3 regions of the Sporosarcina saromensis genome follow, and region 3 is predicted to be linked to each of the others. Evidence: predicted binding sites of a transcription regulator. Region 3 holds the regulator's gene; each other region holds the start of a gene.
What was found. The regulator CtsR, encoded in region 3, represses protease genes until heat stress. The targets are predictions, from matches to a motif close to ATGGTCAATAAAGGTCAAACA.
Positions count from the first base shown of each region.

Region 1: the regulator CtsR is predicted to act here: its motif matches at 1,216-1,236, upstream of clpP (ATP-dependent Clp endopeptidase proteolytic subunit ClpP).
Region 2: the regulator CtsR is predicted to act here: its motif matches at 2,535-2,555, upstream of ACVHUV_RS17105 (ATP-dependent Clp protease ATP-binding subunit).

Region 1 is NZ_CM142738.1:1,618,231-1,622,491, forward strand. It holds gene whiA (DNA-binding protein WhiA) at 1-549, shown strand, start outside; gene ACVHUV_RS08045 (HPr family phosphocarrier protein) at 584-841, shown strand; tRNA gene ACVHUV_RS08050 (tRNA-Arg) at 939-1,010, opposite strand; gene clpP (ATP-dependent Clp endopeptidase proteolytic subunit ClpP) at 1,317-1,916, shown strand; gene ACVHUV_RS08060 (LemA family protein) at 2,561-3,139, shown strand; gene ACVHUV_RS08065 (TPM domain-containing protein) at 3,136-3,954, shown strand; gene ACVHUV_RS08070 (glutaredoxin family protein) at 4,040-4,261, shown strand, end outside.
Region 2 is NZ_CM142738.1:3,354,633-3,358,893, reverse strand. It holds gene ACVHUV_RS17125 (Cof-type HAD-IIB family hydrolase) at 1-354, opposite strand, end outside; gene ACVHUV_RS17120 (prolyl oligopeptidase family serine peptidase) at 831-1,598, shown strand; gene ACVHUV_RS17115 (metal-sulfur cluster assembly factor) at 1,647-1,955, shown strand; gene rraA (ribonuclease E activity regulator RraA) at 2,025-2,498, shown strand; gene ACVHUV_RS17105 (ATP-dependent Clp protease ATP-binding subunit) at 2,613-4,261, shown strand, end outside.
Region 3 is NZ_CM142738.1:971,559-975,819, forward strand. It holds gene ACVHUV_RS04710 (hypothetical protein) at 367-840, shown strand; gene ACVHUV_RS04715 (N-acetyltransferase) at 1,058-1,642, opposite strand; gene ACVHUV_RS04720 (CtsR family transcriptional regulator) at 2,252-2,713, shown strand; gene ACVHUV_RS04725 (UvrB/UvrC motif-containing protein) at 2,743-3,306, shown strand; gene mcsB (protein-arginine kinase McsB) at 3,296-4,261, shown strand, end outside.

The DNA of each region.
Region 1 (4,261 bases), 650 kb from region 3:
TTGGCTGGCGGGTCGGTGAATAACCCGGAGACATCTTCTTATCATTTGGAGATTTTCTCGTTTTACAAGGAACATAGTGAAGCGCTAGTGGAGCTGATGAATCTGTTCCATTTGAATGCCAAGTCAATTGAGCGGAAGAAAGGGTACATCGCGTATCTGAAGGAAGCGGAGAAGATTTCCGATTTTCTAAGCTTGATGGGTGCGCACGTATCCGTCATGAAGTTCGAGGACGTAAGGATTTTGCGGGATATGCGAAACAGTGTGAACCGTCTTGTGAATTGTGAAACGGCCAATTTGAATAAAACAATTGGAGCGGCACAACGCCAAGTTGAAAATATAAAATTCATCCAGAATACGATCGGGTTGGATCAATTACCTGAACGCCTACAAGAGATTGCCCATTTGCGGATCACCCATCAAGACATTACATTAAAAGAGCTTGGTGAAATGGTTTCAGGTGGGACGGTTAGTAAATCTGGGGTCAATCACCGTTTACGGAAAATCGAAGAGATTGCAGAAAATCTGCGTGTTGGTGGCATTTTGAACTGATTGAGAATGTGAAGACGAAAGGAGTCTAGTGCGAATGGCAGAAAAAACAGTAGAAGTGAAAATGAAGACTGGATTGCAAGCAAGACAAGCTGCATTGTTTGTGCAGGAAGCGAATAAATTTACATCTGACGTGTTTCTGAAGAAGGAAGAACGTCAAGTGAACGCGAAGAGTATTATGGGTGTCATGAGTTTGGCGATTGCAAGAGGTTCATCGGTGACGTTAATTGCTGAAGGCAATGATGAAGAGCAAGCGATCGAAACCCTAACTGCACTTGTAGAAAAAGAAAACTAAAAGAAAAAGCCGTTTCGATTGTTGTGAAACGGCTGTTCCTTTGGACAAAAAAACCTGTAAACAGGCAGGGCCCATTTACAGGTTTTTTATACGTTTACGCCCTCGGCAGGAATCGAACCCACATCTCAAGAACCGGAATCTTACGTGCTATCCGTTGCACCACGAGGGCATATTATGCGCTACTGCTTGTAGCAGACAAATCCCATTATACAAATAGCGCGGCTTGATTGCAAGACTTATTTTTTGTGCGGTTGTCTAACATGCGAGTAAGTGGGGAATGTATGAAGTCTAGGCAGAATAAAGTAGGGAGAATCGGTATTGTCGTGCTATGGACGTTATTACAGTTGTTGACGAGACGATTGCTGAATGCGTAATATTTGACCTTAATTGACCATAGTATGTATGATAGATGTACAGTTGAATAAAAGATTTCAACAGAACGATAATTTCGATCCAGTCAAAAGGAGGAAATAGGATGAATCTCATACCAACAGTTATTGAACAGACAACACGAGGAGAACGCGCTTACGATATTTATTCTCGTTTATTGAAAGACCGTATTATTATGTTAGGGAGCGCAATTGATGACAACGTAGCAAACTCCATCGTTGCACAATTGCTATTCTTGGAAGCGGAAGATCCAGAAAAAGACGTATCCATTTACATTAACAGCCCAGGCGGAAGCATTACAGCTGGTATGGCAATTTACGATACGATGCAATTCATCAAGCCGGACATCCAAACGATTTGTATCGGTATGGCGGCTTCAATGGGATCGTTCTTATTGACGGCGGGTACACCAGGAAAGCGTTACGCGTTACCGAATGCCGAAGTGATGATTCACCAACCACTTGGCGGTGCGCAAGGGCAAGCGACAGAAATCGAAATCGCAGCGAAACGCATTTTGTTCCTTCGCGAGAAGTTGAACACAATTCTTTCCGAGCGTACAGGACAACCGGTTGAAGTCATCGCGAAAGATACGGACCGCGATAATTTCATGACGGCTGAACGTGCGAAGGAATACGGTTTGATCGACCATATTATTACGCGCAGTGACATGAAAGATTTGAAGTAAGGGAATAAGTTAACTTAGGCTGTAGGCATACTTTGTATGTCTGCAGTTTTTTTATGCTTTTTTATGGGGAGAGCTGGCGCAGTATGCTGAGTTCTGCCTAGTTATGCGGCAAACGGCGATGTAATGCGGCGTTTTGAAGAAGTATGCCGCGTTCCGATGAAGTATGCGGCGTTTGAAGGAAGCATGCCGCATTTGCAATCTGTCTTTGCTCCATAAACGTGGGTGGTTTCTTTGTGTGATGGATTAAATGAATCGCGCTGAATGGGTTTTGACCAATTAACGGTTCTCATTTAAGGGAAACATCGTGAAAAAGAAGAATCGGTGATAAACGTGGGAGAAACGGTGATAACGTGTGCCGAACCGGTGATAAACGACCGAGAACCGGTGATAACGTGCTCCGAATCGGTGATAACACGCCTAGAATCGGTGATAACGGAAATAGGAGCGTTCCAAGTTCATTGACCAAAATCGTCTTTGCTAAAAAATACGCAGTATACTGCGTTTGACAACGAAACTTTCCTGGAGAGGGCTGAATCATTGGTTTGAAAAGTGCATTTCTAACATAGGCTTATGGTGGATGAGGACACGTTTAGTAAGCAGGCGATGTAGGGTATGGAACTATGAGTAAATAAGGGAGTGGTTTGATGAAGAAATTACTTGGACCGATTGGCATTATCATTGCAATTGTAGTTGTACTTGGTCTTATTTTCGTGCCGAGTTACAACAAGTTTGTCAATCTAGAGGAGAATGTGGATCAGTCGTATGCGCAAGTGGAGAATCAGTTGCAGCGGAGGTTGGATTTGATTCCAAACTTGGTGAATACGGTGAAAGGATATGCGAGTCATGAGAAGGAAGTGCTGACGCAAATTTCGGAGGCGCGTGCAAAGCTTGCGGGTGCAAGTGGACCGGAAGAGCAGGCGGCTGCGGATTCTGAGTTGTCGAGTGCGTTGAGCCGATTGCTCGTTGTTGTGGAGAATTATCCGGATTTGAAGGCGAATCAGAACTTTACGCAATTGATGGATGAGTTGGCAGGTACGGAAAACCGGATAGCAGTTGCCCGGCAAGACTACAATACTGTCGTTGCTGATTACAATAAGCAGACGAAACGTTTTCCGGGTCGACTCGTCGCGTCGATGTTTGGTTTTGATGAGAAGGAATATTTTAAAACGGATGCAGCTGCGAATGAAGCGCCTGAAGTTGATTTCGGAGATGACAAAGATTGATTCGTCGGACCGTCAGCTTCCTTTTAGCTGCCTGTCTCGTTTTACTTATTCTTCCATTAGGGACGTTCGCAGCTGACATCCCTCCGTGGAATGCGGCAGATCAATATATCCAAGATCGTGCTGGGATTTTATCGAACGAGCAGAAAGCGGAATTGAATCGGCTCGGTAAACAGTTGGATGAAGGAACAACTGCTGAGCTCGTCGTATTGACGTTGCCGAGTATTGGTGACGAGCCGATTGAACAGTTCGCAGTCGATGCGCTCCGAGAATACAAACTCGGGAAAGCGGACAAAAATAACGGTGCGTTGCTCGTCTTGACGACTACACCGAATTCAGAAGGGGATCGTCATTTTGAGTTATCTACGGGTTATGGCTTAGAAGGCGCATTGCCGGACGGTAAAGTCGGTCGCATCATGGATGAAGTGGCGGTACCGTATTTGCAAAATGAGCAACCGGATCTCGCTATTATGGAAGCATACAAATCATATTACAACGTAATTGCCAAGGAATACGGCTGGAATGGCGAATTGGCTGACGTTCAACCGCTTGAACGTGGCGATTCCGGTTTTGGCATTCCGGCACCTATCGTCATTTTCATCATCATCGTCCTTATCGGCATGTTCTCCGGTGGTCGCGGCGGCGGTGGAGGTGGTCGTGGGGGACGCGGAAGAAGCAGAAGTGGTCCCGTCTTTTTCCCGGGCTCGTTCGGCGGCGGTGGCTTCGGTGGAGGCGGCGGCTTCGGCGGTGGCTCAGGCGGTGGTTTCTCAGGCGGTGGCGGCTCCGGTGGCGGCGGAGGAGGCGGCCGTAGTTGGTAATGAACAGGAGGAGGCTTGCAAATCAGTTGCAAGGCCTCCTCTTTCTTTTATACTAAAAGAAAATGGAGAGTCGAGGTGCTTTTTCATGCATGTGCAGTTTTATACGAAAAAAGGGTGTCATTTATGCGACGAAGCGGAGTCTATGATGAAGCTTGTCCAAGAAGACTTTCCGCTTACGTGGACGACGATTGATATTGAATCGGATGATGAGAAGCATGAGCGGTATATGCTGATGATTCCAGTCATTGAGAAAGACGGGGAAGTTCTGTTGTATGGAGCGATCGGGTATGTCGATTTACTGGAGTTG
Region 2 (4,261 bases), 1.4 Mb from region 3:
CACTTGCATATACACATCGTCCATCACTTCAGCAATGATATTGTGAAAACGAAAATCCTGCATCGCATCGACGACGTCCCTTACGACAGGTAAGGAAATCGTTTCGTGAATGGTTTGCCAATTCGTATCCGTTGGATTATGGACAAACGCACCATTAAAATTGACAATAGGTGTTTGTAAACCGAGTTGCTTGTAATAGACAGCGCTCGCTCGATACGGTCGTCCTGTTGCAATCATAATCTGATGCCCTTGTTCTTCTGCCAATTTCAAAGTATGTGCAGTTTTTTCTGAGATGATTTTTTCATCTGTCAATAATGTCCCGTCCAAATCGAGGACAATTAAATGCGGTTTCATTGAGTCGTCCCCCTCGTTGTTAAATATGTTTTTTGAGTAATTGGCTTAGGCGTGTTGATTAACCAATTTGTGTGATATAAGAATATCCAATTTTCCTTGTAATCCTCGGTAAACACCGGATTTCCGCTCCAGGCGGACGCGTTCCGCGGGCACGGCTTCAGCCGCTTCCCTCGCTTCGCTCAGTCCAGGGTCTTCAGCTCGCGCTGTTCCCGCAGGAGTCGCCGCCTTCTGCTCCAATCCTGATGAGCATTTTTTAAGTTGAAAGGCAAATAAGTTGCAGGTACAAGCCAACGGATTCGAAGGAGTCTACTTGTAGTAATTGGTTAATCAACAGACCTGTAATTGACTCTTATTATCTACTGTTCAGTGTAGCGTTATCATTAGGCGTAAGTCAAAAAATTCCGCCACACGCCTATTTTTTGTTTTTCTAGTAAAACTTTGTTACGATTTACTAAAAAGGTATAGAAGGTGTTTGCATGATTGTTAGAGACGAACAATGGGGCAAGACGAATATCCCTTTATTACATATTGTGGATGAATCCCTGCAAAATAGCAACATTCCAGCTGTAATCTTCTTACATGGATTTACAAGTGCGAAAGAGCACAATTTACATTACGCATATAACATGGCCAAGCAAGGGCTCCGTGTCCTTCTGCCTGAAGCGCATTTGCATGGCGTTCGCAGTGAACAGTTAGATGAAGTGCAATTAAGCCTTCGATTTTGGGAAATCGTGTTAACGTCGATTGAAGAAATGGCAGTGCTGCACAATGAACTGCAACAAAGAGGGGTAACGAAAATTGGCATGGGGGGCACTTCCATGGGAGGCATTACGACGCTCGGTTGTTTGACAGCTTATCCGTGGATTGATGTGGCAACAGTCATGATGGGGGCACCCGGGTACGTCGAATTGGCGAAAGCACAAATTGCGCAATTTGAGAGAAGAGGTTTCAAGTTACCCATTTCGGATGAAGACCGTCAATCGTTGCTCGATACATTAGCATTTTTTGATATGACGAAACAACGTGAAAAATTAGCTGGGCGACCTGTATTTTTCTGGCATGGAAAGAATGATACGACGGTACCTTATGAACCAACGTTTAATTTCTATAATGCCGCTAAAAAAGATTACATCAACCTACCAGAACGGTTCGAATTCATGACCGATTCAGAAGCGGGACATGCTGTTTCTCGAACAGGCATGTTGCGTTCGGTCGATTGGCTCGCAAGTTATTTGAATGAATAGCATAACCTTGCTATGATGAAGGGACAACGAAACGAAAGGGGTATTTGAATGAGCGAGGATATGAAAGGCAGCTTGATGGGTGCTCTTGAAAATGTCATCGACCCTGAATTAGGGATCGATATTGTCAACCTAGGACTTGTTTACGATGCGGAGTTAAACGAAGAAGGTACGGCGATTGTTACGATGACGTTAACTTCAATGGGCTGTCCGATGGGACCGCAAATTGTAGCGCACATTAAACAAGAACTTATGGAGCTTCCTGAAGTAAAAGATGTAGATGTAAATATTGTCTGGAGTCCACCATGGTCCCGTGACAATATGTCCCGCTATGCAAAAATGGCACTTGGTGTGCGCTAATTATACACCGAAGAGACTGTTTGACGATATGTCATGCAGTCTTTTTTTACTAGCTAAGGAGGAAATTCAATGAAAACAACAGACTTGTTTGACCAATACGGTGAAGAATTGACGCTTTGCTCACTCACGTTTCGTTCATTCGGCAAGCAGAAGCGCTTTTTTGGACCAATTGAAACAGTGCGTGTGTTTGAAGATAACGTCCTTGTTAGGGAAACCCTTGAGCAAATGAATGAAGGAACGGTTCTAGTCGTAGACGGTGGAGGTTCTGTTAGATGTGCATTGCTTGGAGACCAATTGGCGCAAATTGCCGAAACACGTAAAGTAGCAGGTATCATCATTAATGGATGTGTGCGTGATACGGCCGAATTAGCAGCACTTGATGTAGGAATCCTGGCAATTGGAAAGAATCCGATTCGTAGTAAAAAGGAAGGGAAAGGCGAGCGGTCAGTTTCTTTGTTTTTTGGTGATGTCAATTGGACGCCCGGGCATTATGTTTATGCGGACGAGGATGGGGTACTCGTATCACCAAGAAAACTTCATTAACGATTTAACGCGTTCAGTACGTGCAAAAAACTTTACGTTTTGATCATTTTTGACTATACTATAATTAATCAAAGATAGTCAAAGTCAAACAGTTGAGGTGATAGATGAATGAGAATGGATAGCGTACAAGAAGATCAAAAAACGCCGTTGGAACAATTTGGACGAAATTTAGTGGAAGACGTACGAAAAGGGAAGATGGATCCGGTCATTGGACGGGATGAAGAAATTCGCAATGTCATCCGGATTTTATCTAGAAAAACAAAAAACAACCCTGTCCTTATTGGAGAACCAGGCGTTGGGAAAACAGCAATTGTGGAAGGGCTGGCCCAACGGATTGTAAAAGGCGATGTGCCTGAAGGACTTAAAAACCGTCAAATTTTCGAGTTGGACATGAGCTCGCTCATTGCAGGAGCGAAATATCGTGGTGAATTTGAAGAGCGGTTAAAAGGTGTCCTCAAGCAAGTGAAAGAGAGTGAAGGGGAAATAATCCTTTTCATTGACGAAATCCATACGATTGTCGGCGCTGGTAAAACAGACGGTGCGATGGATGCCGGTAACATGTTAAAACCGATGCTCGCGCGTGGTGAACTGCATTGTATCGGCGCGACGACGCTTGATGAATACCGCATGTATATCGAAAAAGATCCTGCTCTAGAGCGTCGATTCCAACAAGTGCTCGTTCGTGAACCTTCTGTAGAGGATACGATTTCAATTTTACGTGGGTTGAAGGAACGCTTCGAACTCCATCATGGTGTCAGAATTCATGACCGTGCGCTTGTGGCGGCAGCAACATTATCTGACCGTTATTTGACGGAGCGTTTCATGCCGGACAAAGCGATTGACCTAATGGATGAGGCGAGTGCAATGATCCGGACTGAAATCGATTCAATGCCTCAAGAACTAGACTCGGTGACGCGGAGAATTATGCAGCTAGAAATTGAAGAACAAGCATTACGGAAAGAAAAAGATGCGATGAGTCAGACGCGTCTTGCAACATTACGGGATGAATTGCAGGAATTAAAGGATTCATCTGCCGAGATGCGAGAACAATGGGATAAAGAAAAAGAGGCGTTGAACAGTATCCAAACGAAGCGTGAACAACTCGATCGTTATCGTCGGGAGCTTGAAGATGCACAAAATCGTTTTGATTTGAATAAAGCGGCAGAACTCCAATACGGAAAAATTCCTAATTTGGAGAAGGAGTTACAAGAACTTGAAGCTTCTCTCGTCGATCAAGATTCAACCCGATTACTCCGAGAAGAAGTGACGGAAGAGGAAATCGCAACGATTGTCGCGAGATGGACCGGCATTCCTGTGACGAAACTTGTAGAAGGGGAAAGGGAAAAATTGCTTCGACTGCGTGAAACGTTGGAAGAACGTGTCGTTGGGCAAGACGATGCCGTGCAACTTGTAACAGAAGCAGTTTGGCGAGCGCGCGCAGGTATTAAAGACCCGAATAAGCCAATTGGTTCTTTCCTCTTCCTTGGGCCAACGGGAGTAGGGAAAACAGAATTGGCGAAAACGTTAGCGGCGACTCTTTTTGACTCAGAAGATCACTTTATTCGAATTGATATGTCGGAATACATGGAGAAGCATAGTGTGTCCCGTCTAGTCGGTGCACCTCCCGGTTATATCGGATATGAGGAAGGCGGACAGTTGACGGAAGCGGTTCGGCGCAACCCTTATTCCGTTGTGTTGCTCGACGAAATTGAAAAAGCACACCCGGATGTGTCGAACATTCTGCTTCAAATCTTAGACGACGG
Region 3 (4,261 bases):
ATGGGATTCGCGGGAGATTAGAGTTAGTTAAGTTGCATGTCGTGCAGAATGCTATTAACAAATTAAGGATAATCTAATGGGGAATAGGTATCTTTTAAATTGAATTTTCAGTATTATTATTGTTGAGTGATCGGTCCATGGATTGAGCGCTAAGTAAACTTTTGCGGAGATTATGCGGCGTTCAAATTTCTGTGTTCCGCGGAGATCTGTTTTTTCTGTATAATTCTTGTCGCGCCAAATGGGTTTTGACACTTTACCTAGTTGGTTATCATGCTATCGTAGTTTGCGAAAAAGAATGCGTGTACATTTATTTTGCCTTTTTTGATTCCAAGAAGTTTTGTAACAACACATTAATGGAGGTGTACAATGGTAGAATTAACAGTTGAAGAAGGATATTCAGTTGGATTCTTTAAGTTTGGAATGAAAGAAGAAGAAGCAGAACGTGTTAATAAATTTTACATTGAAAAATATAATTGCTATGATTACACATTTCATTTTGAATATGATGAAGAGGGAGGAGTGCAATCTATTCATTTGATTGTGAATCATATAAAAAATCATTTTTACTGCAATTTTAAGGGGATTGATATTATTAATACGAAAGCTGAAAAGCTAATAGAACACTTGGATAATATCTCTCCATATATTAGAAATAGTGATTCCAAATTTGGTTTCATGTATGTATTCCCGAAATTAGGTATTACTTTTTGGAGAGGTGATGTATGCACCGAAGGAGATCTTGAAACAGATTGGTTTAAAGAACTTCATCCTGAAATTCAAGAAGACACGAAGAAGTTCATGTACTTTCAAACTGTGAAATTTCATAAGGATTTAGTATGAGAATGATAGTAAATGTCCAGTCAACTTACAAGTAAAATAAAAAAATATAGACTAGCTTATAAAATTGAATTTATATACTCTGCATACTCTTCTCCCTTTCCTAACACACCCATATACTATCAGCTATCGTCAACAACGTTTTAATCGTTTATGAACATTAAAGCAATTTTCATCTACATAGAACAAGCAGCCTCACTGTGGAGAGGCTGCTTGTTCATTATTTTGTTGCTACAAAGGATTCAAGAATGTTTTGTTTGCGTTCTTTTTCAAAAACTAAAACTTTATCGGTCGGGTCGTATTGATCACCGTAAAATGTCTCATCCTTATACGTATGGATTTCTTCATATGTTGTTTTCATCGCTTCGTAGACGGTCTCCTCATCGGCGTCTGTCGGGGACCAGAAAAGGATTTCGAGTTCCGTTTGTTCGCCGGTTGCGAGCGAGCGTCTGCTGTATCCGATTCGTCGCGCGTGATGAAATTGTTCGCGTGCATAAAATTTCAGACGTTTAGCGGTGTCTGTATCTTCGTAATCAACCGGTTCCACTTCTAAAATGATCGGCTTTCCTTTTGCTTTTAAGGATGTCAAAAGCTTTCGTCCGAGACCTGCACCGCGGGATTGAGCGGAGACAAATAAGTAGTCGATGAAAATGAATGTTTCAGTTTCTGCATACATGAGGACATGATGCGGTCCTTCTTCTTTGATGTAGACGTTTTTCTTGTCTTTCAATAGGGCGTCCATATGTTCTTTGGACTTCATTTCTTCGATCGGGAAATACTCACTTAATTTTTCGTACCAGTTCATGCTGAAAATCTCCTCCATTGGTATGGGTGTACCTGGAGCTTTTTGTTTTGGGGTTCGTGAAGAGAGTTTTGCGTGCATTTGACAGAGTGTCTCTAGGTTTTTGTTCTGTCAAATCCAAATCACGCCTCGGTTAGATGCTGTAGAACAGTAGAGGGTTTTGTTCGAGAACACTCGAATTTATGTGTAAATACATCAAGACGCAATTCTATTCAAAAGGACAGATTGCTTCAGGGTGAAGAATTGGGATTGTTTGCAATCGACAGTTCATCAGTCCTCTTGAACGCAACTCTGTGACGAGGAAAAAAGAGGTCAGAAAAAAATCCTCAACTACTTTATTACCCTCTAAAATCTATTATAAACAAGAAAAAAGTATGCATCAACTCTTACGGGGTTTCTAAAAAGAGTTGAAGAGTACTTTGTCAATATATGATGTATTCATTCAAAATGTGACTGTGAATTCTCAGTTTGGGGGATAGTGACTGAATGGAAGAGAGAGTTTGATGGCTGGAAGGTAGCATTTCAATTGCAATTACAAGTTTTATTCGTGTACAATTAAGTCAAAGATAGTCAAAGTCAGTGACTTGTCACCAAGAGGAAAGAGGTGAAAATATGCGAAACATTTCTGACATTATAGAAGGGTATTTGAAGGGTATTATCGAAAAAGAAGATAGTGGAACAATTGAGATTAAACGAAGCGAAGTAGCTGAGAAATTTCAATGTGTTCCTTCCCAAATCAATTACGTCATTAACACACGGTTTACAGTAGAACGTGGGTACGCTGTCGAGTCCAAACGAGGTGGTGGCGGGTATATACGAATTTACCGCGTTCAAACAAACTCGCACAAAGAATTGATTGAACATATTTTAGAGAGCATCCATCAAGGTGTCACGTATACGATGGCGGAAGATGTAGTGCTCAGGATGCTCGAGGAGAAAGCTATTTCTGAGCGAGAAGCGAGAATTATCTTAGCGGCTGTAGATCGGAATACGCTCCATTTCCCATTGCCGGAGCGGGACATCATACGGGCACGGGTTTTACAATCGGTATTAATGACACTCTTATACAAATGACAAGCGTAGCATGACGAAGAGGTGAGATGATGAATTGTGATAACTGTAAAGAACGGCAGGCTTCCGTAATTTTTACACAGGAAAATGCGAATGGGACAACCGAACGTCATTTGTGTGACAAATGCGCATTCCAATCGCAAATGTTTCACTTGGATCCGAACCAGGAACCGCTTTCGATTCAACAGTTCCTCTCCCATTGGTTTGGCGGTACGGACTCAGTTCAACCTTTCCAACAAACGAGGGATAGCTTACCGGAGGGGCCAAAGTGTCCTGATTGTCAATTGACGTTTAGACGGTTTTTAGACGTTGGGAAGTTTGGATGCCCTACTTGTTATACGACGTTCAAAGAGCGATTGCCACGTGTTTTGAGCAAACTCCATAATGGCCATACGACACACGTTGGGAAAATTCCTGTTTCATTCAATGAATTGTTCGCTTTGAAGAAGAAAATAGAGGAAATTCGAATGGAAATGCAACAAGCGATTGAGGCGGAGCGGTTTGAGGATGCGGCCACATTGAGGGACGAGGCGAATGCATTGAAACTTCGCTTGGCGCAATGTGCGGACGGAGGTGATGTTGGCGATGTCAATTGATAAATTCATGGAGGATGCGGTTACTGGTTGGATGAAATCGAGTGGCGAGCATGCAGATATCGTCATGTCGACAAGAATCCGGTTAGCTCGAAATTTAAAGGGGTATCGCTTCCCAATTGCATTCACTGCTGAAGAAGCTCACAAAATCGATGAAGCAGTTTCAACTGCATTGCTTAATTCTGGAGAAAAAGGGTATGCCTATATGAAGATGTCTGAGCTAACGTTACTCGATCGACAAGTTCTTGTCGAAAAACATCTCGTCAGCCCTCAACTGACAGATTCAAAACGGCACGGTGCAGTCCTCTTATCAGAAGACGAAACGATTAGCATAATGGTGAATGAGGAAGACCATATCCGAATTCAATGTATCTATCCGGGGTTCCAACTTGAAAATGCCTATGAGCAGGCGGATACAGTTGATAATTATTTGGAAGGCCAATTGCCATACGCTTTTGATGAAGCGTTCGGGTACTTGACGAGTTGCCCGTCAAATACGGGTACGGGCATGCGAGCATCCGTCATGATGCATTTACCGGCTTTGACGATTACAAAACAAATCGATCGAATTATTCCTGCAATCACCCGACTAGGGATGGTTGTAAGAGGGAGCTATGGTGAAGGCAGTGAAGCGCCAGGGAATATTTATCAAGTTTCAAATCAGACGACTTTAGGGAAAACGGAGAAAGAGATTTTAGCGGACTTGAAAAATGTGGCATTACGATTAATTGCCCATGAACGTCGTTCGCGGGAACTGCTGCTCTCCAAGTCACGCGTCGCGTTGGAAAACAAATTATTTAGATCACTCGGCATCATCACGTACGCTCGACTACTACCATCTGGGGAAGCTGCACGTTGCCTGTCGGATGTCCGTCTCGGTATTGATTTAAATATTATCGAAGACATTGATATGTCTATATTGAATGAGTTGATGGTTTTCATGCAACCGGGCTTTTTA